Regions from separate parts of the Peribacillus sp. SIMBA_075 genome, predicted to be linked through region 1. Evidence: riboswitches for the same ligand, from Rfam matches in the RefSeq annotation. Region 1 holds a riboswitch; each other region holds the start of a gene.

What was found. Region 1 has a riboswitch for glycine ahead of SB775_RS07435 (amino acid permease). Riboswitches for the same ligand answer to the same signal wherever they lie in the genome.
Region 2: linked by a shared signal. The riboswitch ahead of gcvT (glycine cleavage system aminomethyltransferase GcvT) and the one ahead of SB775_RS07435 (amino acid permease) in region 1 are both predicted to bind glycine.
Region 3: linked by a shared signal. The riboswitch ahead of SB775_RS11520 (amino acid permease) and the one ahead of SB775_RS07435 (amino acid permease) in region 1 are both predicted to bind glycine.

Annotation. Positions count from the first base shown of each region.
Region 1 is NZ_JAWRYN010000006.1:115,175-121,295, forward strand. It holds gene SB775_RS07415 (acetoacetate--CoA ligase) at 1-248, shown strand, start outside; gene SB775_RS07420 (hypothetical protein) at 393-560, shown strand; gene SB775_RS07425 (amidohydrolase) at 1,487-2,674, shown strand; gene SB775_RS07430 (hypothetical protein) at 3,483-3,725, shown strand; glycine riboswitch at 4,006-4,105, shown strand; glycine riboswitch at 4,109-4,165, shown strand; gene SB775_RS07435 (amino acid permease) at 4,459-5,838, shown strand.
Region 2 is NZ_JAWRYN010000002.1:31,887-38,007, forward strand. It holds gene SB775_RS01895 (YqhG family protein) at 1-223, opposite strand, end outside; gene SB775_RS01900 (DEAD/DEAH box helicase) at 201-1,889, opposite strand; glycine riboswitch at 2,262-2,349, shown strand; glycine riboswitch at 2,353-2,435, shown strand; gene gcvT (glycine cleavage system aminomethyltransferase GcvT) at 2,572-3,678, shown strand; gene gcvPA (aminomethyl-transferring glycine dehydrogenase subunit GcvPA) at 3,696-5,042, shown strand; gene gcvPB (aminomethyl-transferring glycine dehydrogenase subunit GcvPB) at 5,035-6,121, shown strand, end outside.
Region 3 is NZ_JAWRYN010000012.1:30,302-36,422, forward strand. It holds gene SB775_RS11505 (hypothetical protein) at 1-146, opposite strand, end outside; gene SB775_RS11510 (sodium:solute symporter family protein) at 651-2,132, opposite strand; gene SB775_RS11515 (DUF3311 domain-containing protein) at 2,129-2,329, opposite strand; gene SB775_RS11520 (amino acid permease) at 2,597-3,937, opposite strand; glycine riboswitch at 4,137-4,215, opposite strand; gene SB775_RS11525 (amino acid permease) at 4,767-6,121, shown strand, end outside.

The DNA.
Region 1 (6,121 bases):
CATTGACATCGAAAATCAATGAACAAATCCGAGGACATGTGTCCCCTCGTTTTATCCCAGACCAGATCCATGTCGTTGAACAAATACCTAAAACCTTGAACGGAAAGAAAATGGAAGTACCGATACGCAAAGTGTTGCTAGGTTTCGAGTTTGATAAAGTGGTGAATGCAGACTCCATGGGAAATCCAGAATCGCTTCAGTTTTTCAAAGAATTAGCTCTCGAGTTGAATGAGAAAAAAATATTCTGACATCCCAGGCGGAGCAAAAAGCTCCGTCTTTTTTATAAGACTTTATGAGTTTATTCTCATAAGGTCTTTTTTTGTTTCTGGAGGTGATAAATTTCTAAATATAAAGGGAAAGACCAAGTTCAGCATATAGAAATTGCTAGAGATATTGCTGAAAGTTTCCATCATAACTATGGGGGAACATTCCTATTACTAGAGTACAAAATACAAGAAGAGACTGCTGTATTACCTGGATTAGATAGTCGGAAAATGAGTAAAAGGTATTATAATATAATTCCATCCATTGAAGAGCCAAAAAGTTACAAAAACTCATAAATAAAATCAAAACTAATTCATTACCAAAAGAAACACCAAAAGATCCCGATACATCTATTATATTCACATCTTATACTGAAACTGAAAAGATAAAAGAGCAAAATTTACAAGGAATTGGCTGAGGTGAAGCCAAAAAAGAATTGTTTAATGTAATGAATAGATTTAATGAAGTATCGCGCGAGAAATATAATGAATTAATGTCTTCTCCAAAAACTCTGGATAAAAATTTAAAAGAATGAACAGATAAAGCAATAGAAATTAGTGTACCATTCTTAAAAGACATTAGAAGTAAGATTGGTATCAGGTGAGAAATTTGACTTATAAGGTATTTTGGACAAATGTACTAAACTAGCGGTAGCTTTTCTTTATAAGGGGAAAGCTTATAAAAAGGCAGGTTAGTGAAACTTCCCTGAGTAATTGATAAACTTAAAACACATTTGAACTAAAGTTTACTCATTATGGAGAGCAGGGATAGATCATCTTCACTTTTATTTATTTGGAAGAGACACTGGAATAATCAAATTTACCTTAGAGATATTCAGATGCTTTTAAAAAAACTATTATCAATTAAAGGTTAAATTATCTAAAACATTCATTCTTGACATATGATCTTATCCTGAAAAAAAGACAAGTTGGTCGTGGATTTTATTCATTCCAATCAGGTATGTTATCACTTGGTTATTAGTAGCCGTGCTTGCGATGATTCGTGTTGAAGAGTAAAAATTACAAAATTTGGACTTGGAATTTAATATTATCTATTATCTATTATCTTTTTGGTGCCAAAAGATGCCGGTAAAACATCTAATGCTTCTAAAAAATCACCGCTGGTAGTAAGCGGAACCCTATTGCAGAATAATTAGCAGTTGGAAATGTAAAACGCTACATATAGTGGCGTTTTCAAAAAATAATGAAGGAATGAAGAGATTATGAGAAGTGAATTAATGGAAATTCTAGAATCCCGTAAAGAGGAAATGATTAAAATTCGTAGGCACCTACACGAAAATCCTGAGCTTTCTTTTAAAGAAGAAAAGACAGCTCAATATATTATTGATTTTTATAAAGAAAAGGACGTAGAAGTTCAATCTAATGTAGGTAATGGATACGGAGTTATCGTGACCATTAAAGGTGGAAAGCCTGGAAAAAACATCGGTCTTCGAGCTGATTTTGATGCACTTCCAATCGTTGAAGAAACGAATATAGCCTTTAAATCAAAAAATGAAGGCGTTATGCATGCGTGTGGTCATGATGGACATACTGCCTACTTATTAGTCTTAGCCGATTGCCTCATTCAATTAAAAGATGAAATTCCAGGTACAATCAAAATTATTCATCAGCATGCGGAGGAAGTTCCGCCAGGCGGGGCAAAGAGTATTGTAGAATCCGGGGTGCTTGACGATTTAGATAATATATTTGGCATCCATCTGCTGCCAATGGACGAAGCAGGAGTTGTTGGTTATCATGCTGGATATTCTTTTAACGGCAGGGCTTATTTGAAATTAAAAGTTCAAGGTAGAGGTGGACACGGTTCTTCACCACATCTAGCGAATGATGCCATTGTCGCTGGTGCTCATTTTGTTACCGCTGCTCAAACGATTATTAGCCGTCGATTAAGTCCTTTTGATATTGGTGTGATTACGATTGGATCTTTTGATGGAAAAGGAACATTTAATATAATTAAAGACAGCGTAGAGCTTGAAGGCGATATTCGTTATATGACTGTTGAAACAAGAGATAAAATTGAAAAAGAAGTTAAACGTCTTGTAAAAGGACTTGAAGAAGAATTTGGTGTAACATGTGATCTAACTTATACGAATGACTATCCACCTTTATATAATGATCCTGAATTAACAGGAAAGGTTGCCGAGTCACTTAAGAATGCAAATGATAAAGATATTAAAGAAGTAAAGGAATTTCCAGCAATGCCGCCATCTGAAGACTTTGCTTACTATGCTGAAAAAATTCCTTCCTGCTTCTTTTACATTGCTTGTACACCTAAAGGAGTAGAAAAACCTTATTTTAATCATAATCCTAAATTTGATATCGATGAAGATGCCCTTCTCGTGGCAGCAAAAGCAGTAGGATATGTTGTTTGTGGTTATTATGAGTTAGATTAGGAAAAAGAATAGAATATTTGTAAGACGTGGTACAGATGATGACATGCTTTGCTGTATTAGATAATTCTATTGATAATAAGCAACTGATACCGAGAAAGGCTAAAGAATGGGTTGTAGCTGATAGTCGGATCTCTCCGTGTGAAGGGAAACTTTCATGCATGGTGGATGGAGTGGCTAACGGGAAAAGGCAATGATAACTTCGAATTTTCACCTATTTTTATGAATGGGAATACAAATAAATCATCCCCTTTTATAAAAGAATGCTTCAATTGAATTTCTATAAGGGCGTGTTTTGATAAATCTAAACACGCCCTTATAATCTGTTATTTTATCAGGGTAAGGCATAGATTTGATCATACTTTATAGACATGTTTTAAAAGGTGCCTGCTAACCAAATTAAAGTCCCATTTTGACGCTGGTAAACAGTAATGGAAAATCGTTTTGTGAACACGTCAAGTATTGTAGAATAATTATTTACCTTTGGGTTTTTTGGCCGAAAAGATAGATGTGGTTCAATACCAAAAGTTATAGTTTCAGCTCCTAAATACTTGGTCTTTTCTTTTTAATCTGGACAAAACTGTAAACTATACTACTTAGGAGTATTCATTAACTCCCTTTCATGCGAAATTCCAAATAAAGGATTCTTAAATCCTCCTTTTTTGTATTTGGTTCGAATACATAATGATTTAACAAAGAAAGTGAAAATAAATACGTGATGATAAATATAAACCTTATTGATCTAAATTATGTTATTCTATTTCTGTTTACAACAGTCCGTCTGCAAAACTGAAATGGGGGTAAGAGGTAAATGGATAAGGAAAAGGAAATCAAACTAAAGAAACCAAAGAAGTCGTGGGTATGGGTTCTAGCAATTATCATCATTGCTAATATAGCAGGTGGTGGGGGCAAAGAGGAAGTTGCAAAAGAGAAAGCTTCTGCAACTACTGCTGAACTTAGGGAGGAAGCTTCTAACCAATCTTTACTGCTGCAAGCATTCTCGCGTGTCGCGAATTTTCTCTTTTTCCATACATCAATTATGTTAAAACTATAGACTTATGTAATTTCCTATCTTGAAAATTTAGCCTTATAGTCAATCGGAAAAATGTAAAAATGTTTCGCTTATACATAAGCTTGTTTGGATTCCTTGCAAATGGAAAAGCAGCTAATAAGTTTGATTTTTCGTAGCTAATAACTTCTAAAATATATACTGTTCATAAAGTTGAAAATTGTCTGTGGTGAAATTTCAGAAAATAAAGTTTTTTCAGATAAGCGTTGAAATGTCCATTAAAAACCGATAGTATACAACTATTAAAACAACTTTATATCAGCGGATGATGATTGTGGGAGAGACTAAACATTGTTTAGCACCGAAGGAGCAAACCCTAAAAAGCAGGGGACTAATCTCTCAGGTAAAAGGACTACAATAGGACGCGTCTCTGAAGAGAGCCATAGGCCACCGAAGGAGTTAAACTCTCAGGTAAAAGGACAGAGGAAGGTAGGAAAATCCCTATCTTTCCTCTGTCCTTTTTTTATTAGGAAAGATAAAAAGAAAGGAGGTGCATTAAGGTCTGTGATAAATGAGTCTATCTTTTGATTTGTACAATTAACGCTATATTTTCAAAAAGGTTGGTAGATCTATTTCACTATATCTAGTACCTATCCAAGAAAGCGCTTACAGTGGTGGACAGTTTCCCAGTACGCTAATAATTCACACTCATTGAAAGACAGACTCTTTATTGGGAAAAAATCCAAGTATCCTATAAAAGTAGAAAGTGGGAATTCGTATGCAGGAACAAAAGTTAGATAGAGGGCTAAAAAACAGGCACGTACAACTCATCGCTATTGGTGGGGCAATCGGAACGGGATTATTTCTTGGAGCAGGAAAATCTATTCATTTAGCCGGGCCATCCATTTTAATTGCTTACATGATTACAGGCGTCATTTGCTTTTTAATCATGCGCGCACTTGGAGAACTACTCTTATCTAATTTGCACTATCACTCCTTTGTCGACTTTGTAAGAGACTATTTAGGTAATATGGCGGCATTTGTAACCGGCTGGACCTACTGGTTTTGCTGGATTTCAATCGCAATGGCCGACTTAACAGCAGTTGGTCTTTATACTCAATACTGGTTTCCCTCTGTACCACAGTGGATGCCAGGATTAATTGCACTTGTCATTCTGCTATTTATGAATCTTGCAACGGTAAAACTTTTTGGCGAAATGGAGTTCTGGTTCGCATTAATTAAAGTCATAGCTATTCTAGCACTAATTGTTATCGGTATTTTCATGATTATTAAAGGCTTTTCCACTGATTCAGGTTCAGCAAGTTTCACGAATCTATGGAGTCACGAAGGTATCTTCCCAAATGGAATAAATGGTTTTATCCTCTCATTCCAGATGGTAGTGTTTGCGTTTGTTGGCATTGAACTTGTAGGACTAACAGCAGGTGAAACAGAGGATCCAGAAAAAGTTATCCCCAAAGCGATCAATAATATTCCTATTCGGATTATAATTTTCTACATTGGCGCACTTATTGTCATTATGAGTGTTTATCCGTGGAACGCAATCATCCCAACGGAAAGCCCATTCGTCCAAGTATTTGTGGCTGTAGGTATCGCTGGAGCTGCTGGTATCATCAATTTTGTCGTCTTAACATCGGCGGCTTCGGCATGTAACAGTGCAATCTTCAGTACAAGCCGGATGGTATACTCACTTGCCAAAGATAAAAATGCACCTGTACCGTTTGCAAAACTTAATGACCGTAAAGTACCTTCCAATGCATTGGTCTTTTCAACGGTTGTCATTTTAATTTCCGTTGTTTTGAATTATTTAATGCCTGAAGGAGTATTTACCTTGATTACAAGTATTTCTACAGTATGTTTCATTTTTATTTGGGGAATTACAGTCATCAGCCATTTGAAATATCGTAAAACAAGACCAGATCTAGTGAAAATGAACAAATTTAAATTACCACTTTATCCATTTTCCAATTACTTGATCCTTGCTTTCCTAGCGTTCGTCCTTGTTGTTCTTGCACTTGCGAACGATACTCGTGTTGCCTTAATCGTAACTCCTGTTTGGTTTATTATGCTGGTTGCGATTTATAAGATGCGCAAAACGCAGGTAGATCAGGCGAATCAGAGAGAGGCAGCGGGGAATTAGTGGCAAGAAACCCTTTGATTCCATTAACGGTGTTTGTCCAGATAGCTGCCGCTCCATATTTTCCAACTCGGTGAGTAAAAAATCTGCCCGTTATAAAAAGCTTAAGATATCTGGATGATCATATTAAAATTCAAAAAAATATCTCAGAATATCATTGTTAGCGCTTTCAAAAATGCTTGACATAATTATTATCAACAACTATTCTAAATGTATCAAATTGAATAAGCGGATGACAGTTGTGGGAGAGTGCAAAGCGACAAGCCACCGAAGGAGCAAGTTCCAA
Region 2 (6,121 bases), on a different contig from region 1:
CGGGTGGGGCTTGTTCTGGATCGGTAATGAAAGTCATCTGGGCTGGGTTCGGAATGCCACCCGTTTTTTCCAGGTAGTGCCAATAAAAGGGCCGGTTCATTAATTCTTTATCCATTTCTATCGTTAGTTGAACTGTAAGGTGGGTTGGTTTATTATCCAGTATTTCACATTCATTGGCTTTAAAGTAAGTTATTAAAAAATCATGAATTTCCTGTTGCTGCATGAACCTCACCTTCCTTCATGGATTGAGCGAATTGGATCATCGATGAAAAATTATCCATCTTGATTTTCATTTCGCCCTCTGTTTTGGACTCGCCGACCACATCAATTAAATATTCTTCAATGTTGTTAATATCCAGTTTGGTTAGAATATCATCCAATTCACCAATTACTTTTTCAAATAAATTAATTTTTTCGTATAGTAACTTTAGAATATGTTCTTCAACAGTATTTTTCGTGGCAAAGTTATAAATCCTGACATCCTCTTCCTGTCCAAGGCGGTGAATCCGCCCAATTCTTTGTTCAAGCCTCATGGGGTTCCATGGCAGGTCAAAATTAATCAAGTGATGGCAGAACTGAAGGTTTATCCCTTCCCCGCCAGCTTCTGTTGCAATTAATACCTGAATTTTCTTTTGGAATAATTCTCGCATCCAGTCTTTCTTTCCACGTTTAAATCCGCCTCGGAATGGGACTGAAGAAATTCCATTCTGTTGAAGGTACCATTGTAGATAAAGCTGAGTCGCTCGGTATTCTGTAAAGATAATCACTTTGTCATCAATTTTCTTGATCAATTCCAAAGCTTTTTCAGCCTTTGAATTCTGAACCGTTTCATTCACTTTTGTAAATAAATCATCAAGCTTTGCCAAAAAGTCAGGGGTAGGCTGGTCGTATTTGGCTTTCATGTTTTTTAAAGTATAAAAGACCGCCTCTCTGCTGCTGCAGGCTTCTCTTTGGAGAGTGAGAGCTGAAAAGGCGCTTCCTTTTGTTCCATCAGAAATAGGTTTGAATTTTGAAACTGCATCGTACAATGCCTGCTCGGTTGGAGAAAATTCAATGGTGATGGTTTCCACATGCCTTTTTGTCCATTCAATACCAGTATCGGCCCGCCGGTTTCGAATCATCACAGTGTTGACCAATTCCTTTAGGTGTTCATCTTCAATTATGTTCCGTCCTTTCCCTTTATATTTTTCCGAAAAGAGTGAGGCATTTCCCAAGTGGCCTGGTTTCAATAACGAAACGAGGTGAAAAATTTCCTCGACTTTATTTTGAATGGGAGTAGCTGTCAGGAGTAAACAAAATTTCTTTTTCAGATTTTGGACGAATTCATAGTTCTTCGTCTTATTATTTTTAAGTTTATGAGCTTCATCAATGATGATGAAGTCATATTCCTGATTGAAAATGATATCACGATGTGGAGCGCGTTTCGCTGTATCAATGGATGAAATGACCACATCACAGGAGTCCCATACATAACTTTTTCTCTGAACGACTGCCGGAATATGAAACTTCGTATTCAATTCAAAAGCCCATTGTGTTACAAGGGAAGCTGGTACAAGGATCAATACCTTCTTTACAAGGCCTCTGATCATATACTCCTTTAGGATCAAGCCGGCTTCAATTGTTTTTCCGAGACCTACTTCATCTGCTAAAATGGCCTTTCCATTCATCTTTTCCACCACTTGCTTTGCAGCTTCCAATTGATGGGGAAGCGGGGTTAACTGAGGAAGGTGCTTGGGTGCCTGTAAACCTTCAAAATCAGGAATGATGAGATTTTCCTCCATTTTAACCGCCAACTTATAAAGCTCCCAATTTCCCCATGGACCATCATTTTCCACCTTTTGTAAAAACTCGTCATTCCATTCAGAATTGAAGGATATATTGATTTTCATAGAAATAACTCCCTCTTAAATCATAAATTCCTTAATATAAGGTCAAAAACCGAACATTTCATATGTGAAGTAAGAAAAATATTTCTCTTCAAAAGATATTGCAGAGATAAGTTTCTTAGGGTAGGATATAAGTATATTTAGAAAATTCCAATTTCCAAACGCTAAAAAGAATTTTTGTATCGATTTGCAATTCGCGTTTTCTTAGTATGGGCTATAGGTACCTGCTTTATCCAAGATTACCGAAGGAGATCATTTAAACGTTTTTCTGGAGTTTTTGGAGATTTGGCAGAGAATGCATTCTATGATGCTCAAAGGTTTTACTAATGGGTGGGGCTTATTCGCTTAATTTCATTGGTAGACCATAATATGCGGGTGAAGATAAGGGGAGAGACTACGGATGTAGCGCCGAAGGAGCAAACTTAGCAGTGAATCTCTCAGGCAAAAGAACTCTTATTGGACGCAACTCTGGAGAGCGCCGCCCGTTTGGGACGGCCACCAAAGGGGAAAACCTATTATATAGGTAAACTTTCAGGTTTCAGGACAGAGAAAAAGCTCAAACGGGCTTTCTCTGTCCTTTTTTGTGCTTTTTTTACATCATGAATCAGAATATCTGATGCGTAAGGACAAAAAGCTTTGATAATGAAGCCAATTTAATTTTAAAAAATCTGAGGGGGGTCATTTTTTGACCAATTTAAAAAGAACACCACTATTTGAGGTTTATCGTGAATACGGAGGGAAAACGATTGATTTTGGCGGCTGGGAACTTCCTGTCCAATTTTCGGGTATAAAGGACGAACATGAAGCCGTACGTACAAAAGCGGGTCTGTTCGATGTATCGCATATGGGGGAAGTTGATGTTAAGGGTCCTGGGAGCCTTTCCTTTTTACAGAAGATGCTGACTAATGATATATCAAAGCTGCAAACGGGCGGTGCCCAATATTCGGCCATGTGTTATGAAAACGGCGGGACGGTTGATGATCTCATCGTTTATAAAAGGGCGGAAGACGACTATCTGCTCGTGGTCAATGCAGCGAATACAGAAAAAGATTTCGATTGGCTGCAAGCTAATCTAACGGAAGATGCCCAGATTACGAATGTATCGAGTGACTATATACAGCTAGCACTTCAAGGACCATCTGCAGAGAAGATATTGCAAAAACTTTCAGAAAATACTGCCTTAAGTGAAATTGGATTTTTCAAGTTCAAGGAGAATGTCATGATAAATGGTATCTCCACATTGGTATCCCGTACTGGATATACTGGTGAAGATGGTTTTGAAATATATAGCGACAGTGAAAACGGCCCTGCCCTTTGGAAGGCGATAATGGATGCCGGAAAGGAAGAAGGGATACAGCCGATTGGTTTAGGTGCTCGTGATACCCTGCGTTTTGAAGCGAAACTGCCGCTGTATGGGCAGGAGCTTTCAGCGGACATTACTCCAATAGAAGCCGGGATTGGTTTTGCGGTAAAAGTGGATAAGGAAGCCGATTTTTTCGGGAAAGCCGTTCTTGCTGAACAAAAGGAGAAAGGGGCACCCCGGAAGCTTGTGGGAATTGAAATGATTGACCGTGGCATTCCTCGTCATGGGTATAAGGTCTACAGCGGGGACAAAGTCATTGGGGAGGTCACGACTGGTACCCAATCACCAACGTTGAAGAAAAACGTAGGATTGGTACTTATCGATAAGGAATATTCGGTGCTGGATGCGGAAATTGAAGTGGAAATCCGTTCCAAACGTTTGAAAGCCGTTATAATACAAACACCTTTTTATAAAAAACCACGTAAATAGAGGGGAATGGTCATTAGATGAAACATCGTTATTTACCCATGACAGAGCAAGATAAACAAGAAATGCTGGAAGTTATAGGGGTACCTGCTGTTGAAGAACTTTTCAATGATATCCCTGAAAGTGTTCGCTTTCAAGGAGAATACGATATCAAACCTGCTAAATCGGAACCTGCATTAATGAAAGAATTATCAAGGCTTGCTGCCAAGAATGCGGATCTTAAAAACTATGCTTCCTTCCTTGGTGCGGGTGTCTATGACCATTATGCACCGGTCATCGTCGATCACGTTCTTTCCCGTTCTGAATTTTATACGGCTTATACTCCCTATCAGCCCGAAATTTCACAGGGTGAGCTGCAGGCCATCTTTGAATATCAAACGATGATTTGTGAGTTGACGGGTATGGACGTAGCTAACTCCTCCATGTATGACGGCGGGACTTCGCTGGCTGAGGCGGCCATGCTTGCTTCAGGTCAGACTCGGCGCAAGAAGATTCTCATTTCAGGAGCAGTTCATCCTGAATCAAGAGAAGTTGTGAAGACATATGCGAAAGGGCAACGCGTGGAAGTGATTGAAATTCCTTATAAAGACGGTGTGACGGACATGGCTGCTTTAAAGGAATTAATGAATGATGACATTGCAGGAGTGATTGTGCAATATCCGAATTTTTTTGGACGGATAGAGCCATTGAAAGAAATGGAAGAAATCATTCATGGCGCCAAGTCCATGTTTATCGTTTCCAGTAATCCGCTTGCACTGGGGGCTTTGACACCCCCAGGTTCACTCGGTGCAGATATCGTAACGGGAGATGCTCAGCCATTCGGCATTCCAGCGGCATTCGGGGGACCTCACTGTGGATATTTTGCCGTTACTAATAAACTTGTTCGGAAAGTTCCGGGCCGGCTCGTCGGTCAAACGGTGGATGAAAATGGAAAAAGGGGCTTTGTGTTGACGCTTCAAGCTCGTGAACAGCACATTCGCCGTGATAAGGCCACATCCAACATTTGTTCCAATCAAGCGTTGAATGCCTTGGCAGCTTCTGTTGCAATGACGGCGCTTGGGAAAAAGGGTGTCAAAGAAATGGCCGTGCAAAATATTCAAAAAGCACACTATGCGAAAAAAGCTATAAAGGCAAAAGGGATAGAAGTGATGTTCGACGGTCCTTCGTTCAATGAATTTGTCATTAAACTGCCTGCTTCGTTTTCAGAAATCAATAAAAACCTTTTTGAAAAAGGGATGATTGGCGGCTTCGATTTAGGGACGGTTTATCCTGAGCTGAAAGACCATATGCTGGTTGCGGTAACGGAACTTAGAACAAAAGAAGAAATCGATGCACTTGCGCAGGAATTGGGGGATCAACATGAATAATCAAGATCAATCACTCATTTTTGAAATCAGCACTTCCGGTCGAATCGGGTACAGTCTGCCAGAAATGGATGTTGCAACTATTCCGCTCGAAGAAATTCTTCCTGCCGACTACATCCGTGAAGAAGAGGCAGAGCTTCCTGAGGTGTCCGAACTGGATATCATGCGTCACTATACAGCACTTTCCAAACGGAATCATGGGGTGGATTCGGGTTTTTATCCGCTGGGTTCATGCACGATGAAATATAATCCGAAAATAAATGAAAATGTGGCACGCTATAACGGTTTCGCCCATATCCATCCATATCAAGACCCGACTACAGTCCAGGGAGCCTTGGAACTATTATTTGATTTGCAGGAACATTTAACGGAAATCACAGGAATGGATCTAGTGACATTACAACCTGCAGCAGGTGCACACGGTGAATGGACAGGGTTGATGATGATTCGCGCTTTTCACGAAGCGAATGGCGATACAGAACGGACGAAAGTGATCGTACCTGATTCTGCACACGGTACGAATCCTGCATCTGCAACTGTTGCCGGACTTGAAACGATTACAGTGAAGTCCGATGAAAATGGGTTAGTCGACCTTGAAGATTTAAAGCGTGTTGTCGGACCGGATACGGCGGCCTTGATGCTGACGAACCCCAATACATTGGGATTGTTTGAAGAGAACATTTTGGAAATGGCACAACTTGTCCATGATGCAGGTGGGAAGCTTTACTATGACGGAGCCAATCTGAATGCAGTCCTATCAAAAGCACGCCCGGGTGATATGGGCTTTGATGTGGTTCACTTAAATCTCCATAAAACATTCACAGGTCCGCATGGCGGCGGCGGTCCGGGTTCCGGCCCTGTAGGGGTAAAGTCGGATTTGATTCCCTACTTGCCTAAACCGCTTGTTGTAAAACAAGATGAGCAATTCGTTCTTGATTATGACCGCCCGCAATCCATTGGCAGGGTAAAACCATACTATGGGAACTTCGGGATAAATGTTAGAGCTTATACGTACATTCGTTCAATGGGTCCTGATGGCCTTAAAGCCGTCACAGAGAATGCGGTCATCAATGCCAATTATA
Region 3 (6,121 bases), on a different contig from region 1:
AATTCACGAGTATTTGCTCCAAACTCACGAGTAAAAGCATGAAACTCACGAGTATTTGCACCAAAATCACGAGTAAAAGCGTGAAATTCACGAGTATTTGCTCCAATCGCGAGTAAAAGCAATGCGGGATGTATTTTAAAGTTCATATTTCATAATATATAGTCATTCTTTATTAGGGTGGCTATTTATTTTGATTTTTATTGCAACTGAGATTTCCCTAATGATAGTAAATGAAGATTATTTCCAAAACGATGCTATTATTTGTAAAATACATAATATAAGGCGGAACGTTAATGTCAAATAGATCTCAGTTCGGTTTATCCTGATTTTAATAGCTTTTGTATATCGATTACTTTTTGCTTTAATCCGGAAGCCTTATTAAAAGGTGGATATGATTTAGCTATGGATGGTCTGGTAGTAGCCAGAACCTTGATGAATTTATTAGTTAAAATAGGGGATTTGATGATAAACAAAAAAGATTGGTAGTTTATTATGAGACATTGTTTTTTGACGGCTATTTAACTTTCTATAATCACTCTTAAGAAAAAGGACATTATTACTGTATTATTCGAAGGAAGGCTCAGTCTTTTGACTGAGCCTTCCGATGTTCATTCACAGGATTTCCAAAATAATCAGCATCAATGAGTGCTTCAAATATCGTTAACGGATTTTGGTTCCAACTGAACCGCATGATTCCTGAGGGCAAGACTTACCGTTATCATCACAATGAAATTGAATGCCAAGGCGATGATTCCCACATTCAAATCTTTCGCTGCTTGTGGCAAGGATGGAAACAGGGTCCCTATTGTTGAATGACTGAGTGTAATGCAGATCACGATGGCCAATCCGGTGATGATGCCGGCGATTGCGCCATATTTATTGATTGGATTCTTTTTCTTCTTCAGACTAAATAGAAGGGACGGGAATAGCTGTGTGATGAGACTGTATCCCATGAGAATTAATGCTGACATCGTTTCGCCGCCGTTTAAGGTGAAGTAGACGGCTATAAGGGCAATGATTGGCACAAGGATCTTTGCCAATCTTACAACGTGGCGATCTGATACTGTAGGTGCAAATTCCTTATAAACGTTTTTAGCGAGCAGTGTAGCGACGCTCAACAAAAGCATGGATCCCGGCACCAATGCGGTCAGCAACCCAGCCCCGCCGATTATACCTATAAACCATGGGTCAAAGGTCTGGATCGAAAGGCGCAGCAATGAGAGGTCTGCATCTGCCCCTACGAGTCCAGGCACTTTCAATATAGCTGTAAACCCTACAAAAAATACGAATAACAGCATGAGCGTATATAAAGGGCTGATGATGGCATTTTTTCGAAATACCTTCCCGCTGCGAGCTGAATAAACCGCGCTGAAAACTTGGGGCCACATATAGAAACCAAATACGAGCAATATTACCGTGGAGATGAACCATGATATGCTAAGTCCCTGCTCGGGGAACTTTAGAAAACCAGGCTTGGCCGCATCAATTGCTTCGAACATCGGCTGAAATCCACCAAAGTAATGAATGGGCAGATAAATTCCTAAGAATCCTATAATGGCGATCATCATGATATCTTTAATGACTGCTGTCCAGACTGAGCCGTGTATACCGGAAATCATTACATAAATGGTAAGGCCGATTGCCCCCATCCATACCGCCGCAGACATTGAGATTGCACCATAAGATGCCTCTGAGACAATGATCCCCAATCCTTTCAGCTGCACGACGATCACTGGAATCATCGACACCACACCGACAAGCGCAGCCAAAATTCCTAAACTGGGACTCTTATATTTGCTTACAAAAAAATCGGATTGGGACATCAGCTTATTTTCTTTGGCATATTTCCATATTTCAGGAAGGAGCCAATAGGATAATACGTAAGACAAAGTAATGTAAATAAGAACATATAGAGCGGGTGCGCCCTTGCCATAGGCCCAGCCGCTGCCGCCAAGGAAGGAGAAGGTCGTATAGATTTCCCCAGCCATCAGCAGGAAGACGAATATTGCACCAAAACCGCGTCCGCCCACCGTCCATTGTTCCAAGTTCATATCTTTTCCTTTTGAAGAACGAATGCCTAAAAATATCGATAGTAGTAAAAAAGCTAAAATGATTATGAGGGCAATATTCATTCCTGGTCACCTTCCCGATTCCGGGGATCCAGCTTATACATGATGCCCAAGATGGCAGAGGTAAGGACCACCCACATAGCCATCCAGAACATATTGAAAGGCATCCCTAATACATAAGGTTCTATTCTATTAACAAAAGGCAGAAATCCTAGTATGCCTATAAAAGGAACTAGAGTAAGGATATATAGAATCTTCATTAAACAAACCCCTCCGTTTTAAATAAAGTGAAACGTCCAACAATGGGGGTTTTACTTCAGTGCCACTGATGGATGGGTGAACCAAACTGGATGGAAAATTCATACATGACGGATATTCCTTCTTTGATAAGGAACCGATGATAAATATAAGCTTACACTATTTTGATATGAAATTTAATGCAGTTGCTTGATATATTTTTAGCAACAGAGCCGCTGATAAAAGATAAAGCCTTGAATTCTTATAGAGTTCAAGGCTTTATCCTTTTACTATCTTTTTTTCTGATAGTTATATAGTATCACCAAGACCATGAACCAGATTGGCGTCATGAGCAGTGATAGCCGTGTGGCTTCAGCGAAAAGCATAACAATAAGGATGAACAGGAATAATCCTAAAATGGCGTAATTGATAAAGGGTGTAAAAGGAGCCCTGAAAGTTGATTCGGCTCTTAGGTCCGGCCGTGTTTTCGAATATTTGATATGTGAGATCAAGATGATGCTCCATACCCATATGAAACAGATGGCACTGATGGTTGTCACAACGGTAAATGCCTGTTCCGGTATCAGTTTGCTTAACAATGCTCCTAGTGATACAACGATTGTTGATGTTAATAAGGCATTGCTAGGAACAGCCTGTTGATTTAATTTTTCCAGTTTAGCAGGGGCTTCTCCATTCCTGCTTAACGTATAGAGTATTCGGCTTGTTGAAAATAAACCGCTATTGCATGCAGAAGCAGCTGATGTCAAAACGACGAAATTGATGATCCCCGCAGCGACAGGAATGCCGATTAGCGCAAAGACTTCTACAAATGGGCTGCTCGTGGCATTCAGTTGTGTCCAAGGGTTGACACAGAGAATGACGAATATGGCACCTACATAGAAAAGTAAAATCCGGACTGGGATTTTATTGATGGCAGACGGAATGTTCTTTCTCGGGTTCGCCGTTTCTGCTGCTGAAACCCCGACCAATTCGACACCTACAAAGGAGAAGACGACCAGCTGTAAAGATAACAGGAATCCGGAAATTCCATTTGGGAACATGCCTCCATGAGTCCATAGGTTCGTTAGGGAAACCGTTCCCGTATTGGTATTGAAGCCGATGGCCAAGAGAATGATTCCTACGAATATCAAGGTGATGATCGTGATTACTTTTATGATGGCAAACCAGAATTCCAATTCGCCAAATAACTTAACGGTCAATAGGTTCAATCCTAACAGAATGACAAGGCATATTAGAGCTGGTATCCATTGAGGGATATCGAACCAGTATTGTATATAGACACCGACAGCTATGATATCGGCCATTGCGGTCATGATCCAACAGAACCAATATGTCCAACCGGTCACGAAGCCAGCCCATGGGCCGACATATTCGGTTGCGAATTCAGTGAATGACGTATATCCTGCATTGGATAAGAGCAATTCGCCTAGGGCTCTCATCACAAAAAACAAGGCAATTCCAATTATTAGATAGGAGAAGATGATGGATGGACCTGCCATTTGTATGGCTTTTCCGGATCCCAAAAATAAACCGGTACCAATGGTTCCTCCTATTGCAATAAGTTGTACATGACGATTTTTTAAATCTCTTTTTAATTCCTGTTTAGCCAATTCGTACGCCCCCGTCTTTTATAGTCTTGGTAGTGAATGATTTCAAACCTGCATGGTCTTGGAGAAGGACGTGATTTTTTCACCCAGCTTGCCAATGGTTTTCACGATTGTTGTTTTAAGTCCAATCACAAAGTGGACAATAAAAAAAGAGATTGGATATACCAATCTCTTAAAGGGTTCAGAATAACAATTTATCATTCGTTACTCTTCTGTCCTTTTGCCTGAGATTGTGAATCCTTCGGCGCTGCATCTTGTACAGTCTCTCCAGAAGCTGCTCCTGCTATAGTGTCATCCATAGCATTCATCGCTTGCTTGTATGCGGTTGTGTAAAAATGTCTGTCTGCGGTGATCTTCCACTGCTGAAGCATTCATTATACTTATAAAATAATATTGGAATTCTATCATCTATTTTTCTGAAGGTCAACAATTTTTTTTGGGAGTTAGCCAGTCTTATAAGAGGTTTATAACACATTGAAATGGTTTTAATTTTTTTAAACGTTCACTTGAAAAGACTTTGAATGGTTCAAAGCAGAAGTGATTGTTTTCTACTCTTTTTTTTGTGTAATCACTATTATAAAATACTGATTCACTTTTTAAAAAAAAGTATTTTAAGATAGGAAAAATCGCCAAGATATATTTGACAACTGTTTTTTTGAAAAATACATTTGTGTTTTTACAGAGTATTTACTATTATAAGATAAGAAAACAAAATTAAAGTGTTATTTATATGATTACGATAAGGCATTTCTAACCACAATAATAAATAGAGTCGATTGGCGGTAAGGATGGAAGAGCATTGCTGCTAATTTTGCATCTGGGGGAGTTAATCATGTCAAACAAGGAATTAAAGAGAGGGCTGGAGGCACGTCACATTCAAATGATAGCTTTGGGCGGAACCATTGGGGTCGGGTTATTCATGGGATCGGCGAGCACGATCAAATGGACAGGGCCTTCTGTAATGCTTGCATATGCCATCGCAGGTATATTTATATTTTTCATCATGCGTTCTATGGGGGAGATGCTATATTTAGAACCGACTACGGGTTCTTTTGCATCCTTTGCAAGCAGCTATATACATCCTTTGGCAGGTTATATGACTGCTTGGAGCAATTGGTTTCAATGGGTAATCGTAGGAATGTCCGAAATCATCGCCGTTGGAATGTATATGCAGTATTGGTTCCCGGAGTTACCAGCTTGGATACCAGGTGTGGTCGCCATGATCATCTTGGGGGCAGCCAACCTCATTTCCGTAAAATCTTTCGGGGAATTTGAATTTTGGTTTGCGCTTATAAAAATAATAACGATTGTATTGATGATCGTTGCCGGCCTTGGCCTTATTTTCTTTGGAATAGGGAATGGCGGAGATGCAATTGGATTATCGAATCTTTGGGCAAATGGCGGCTTCTTTACGGGAGGCTGGACAGGATTCTTCTTTGCGCTTTCCCTTGTTGTGGCTTCCTATCAAGGCGTTGAGCTCATCGGCATCGCGGCCGGAGAAGCGAAGAATCCAACGAAGACCGTAACAAAAGCGATCCAATCAATCATATGGCGCATTTTAATTTTCTATATTGGCGCTATATTCGTCATCGTGACGGTTTATCCATGGGATAAACTAGATGACATCGGAAGTCCATTCGTTTCAACCTTTGCTAAAATCGGTATCACAGCAGCTGCAGGAATCATTAACTTTGTCGTAATCACTGCGGCAATGTCCGGATGCAACAGTGGGATCTTCAGTGCAGGGCGTATGCTTTACACGCTGGCATTGAATGGCCAAGCTCCTAAAATCTTTGCAAAAGTATCTAAAAGTGGAGTGCCGGCATATTGTACGATCGCTGTACTATTAGGATTGGGTATCGGGGTTGTCCTGAATTACCTTGCACCGCCGGAATTATTCCTTTATGTGTACAGTGCGAGTGTTTTACCCGGAATGATTCCATGGTTTGTCATACTTATCAGTGAGCTTAAATTCAGAAAGGTAAATGCTGCTGAAATGGAGAAACATCCGTTCAAAATGCCGTTTGCCCCTTACAGTAATTATGCGACAATTGCCTTTTTACTGATGGTGCTGGTGGGTATGTGGATCAATCCCAGTACAAGGATTTCCTTGGTTGTCGGGATCGTTTTCCTAGCATTGGTCGTAGTAAGTTATTACATGCTGAAAATGGATAAACGAATACCATT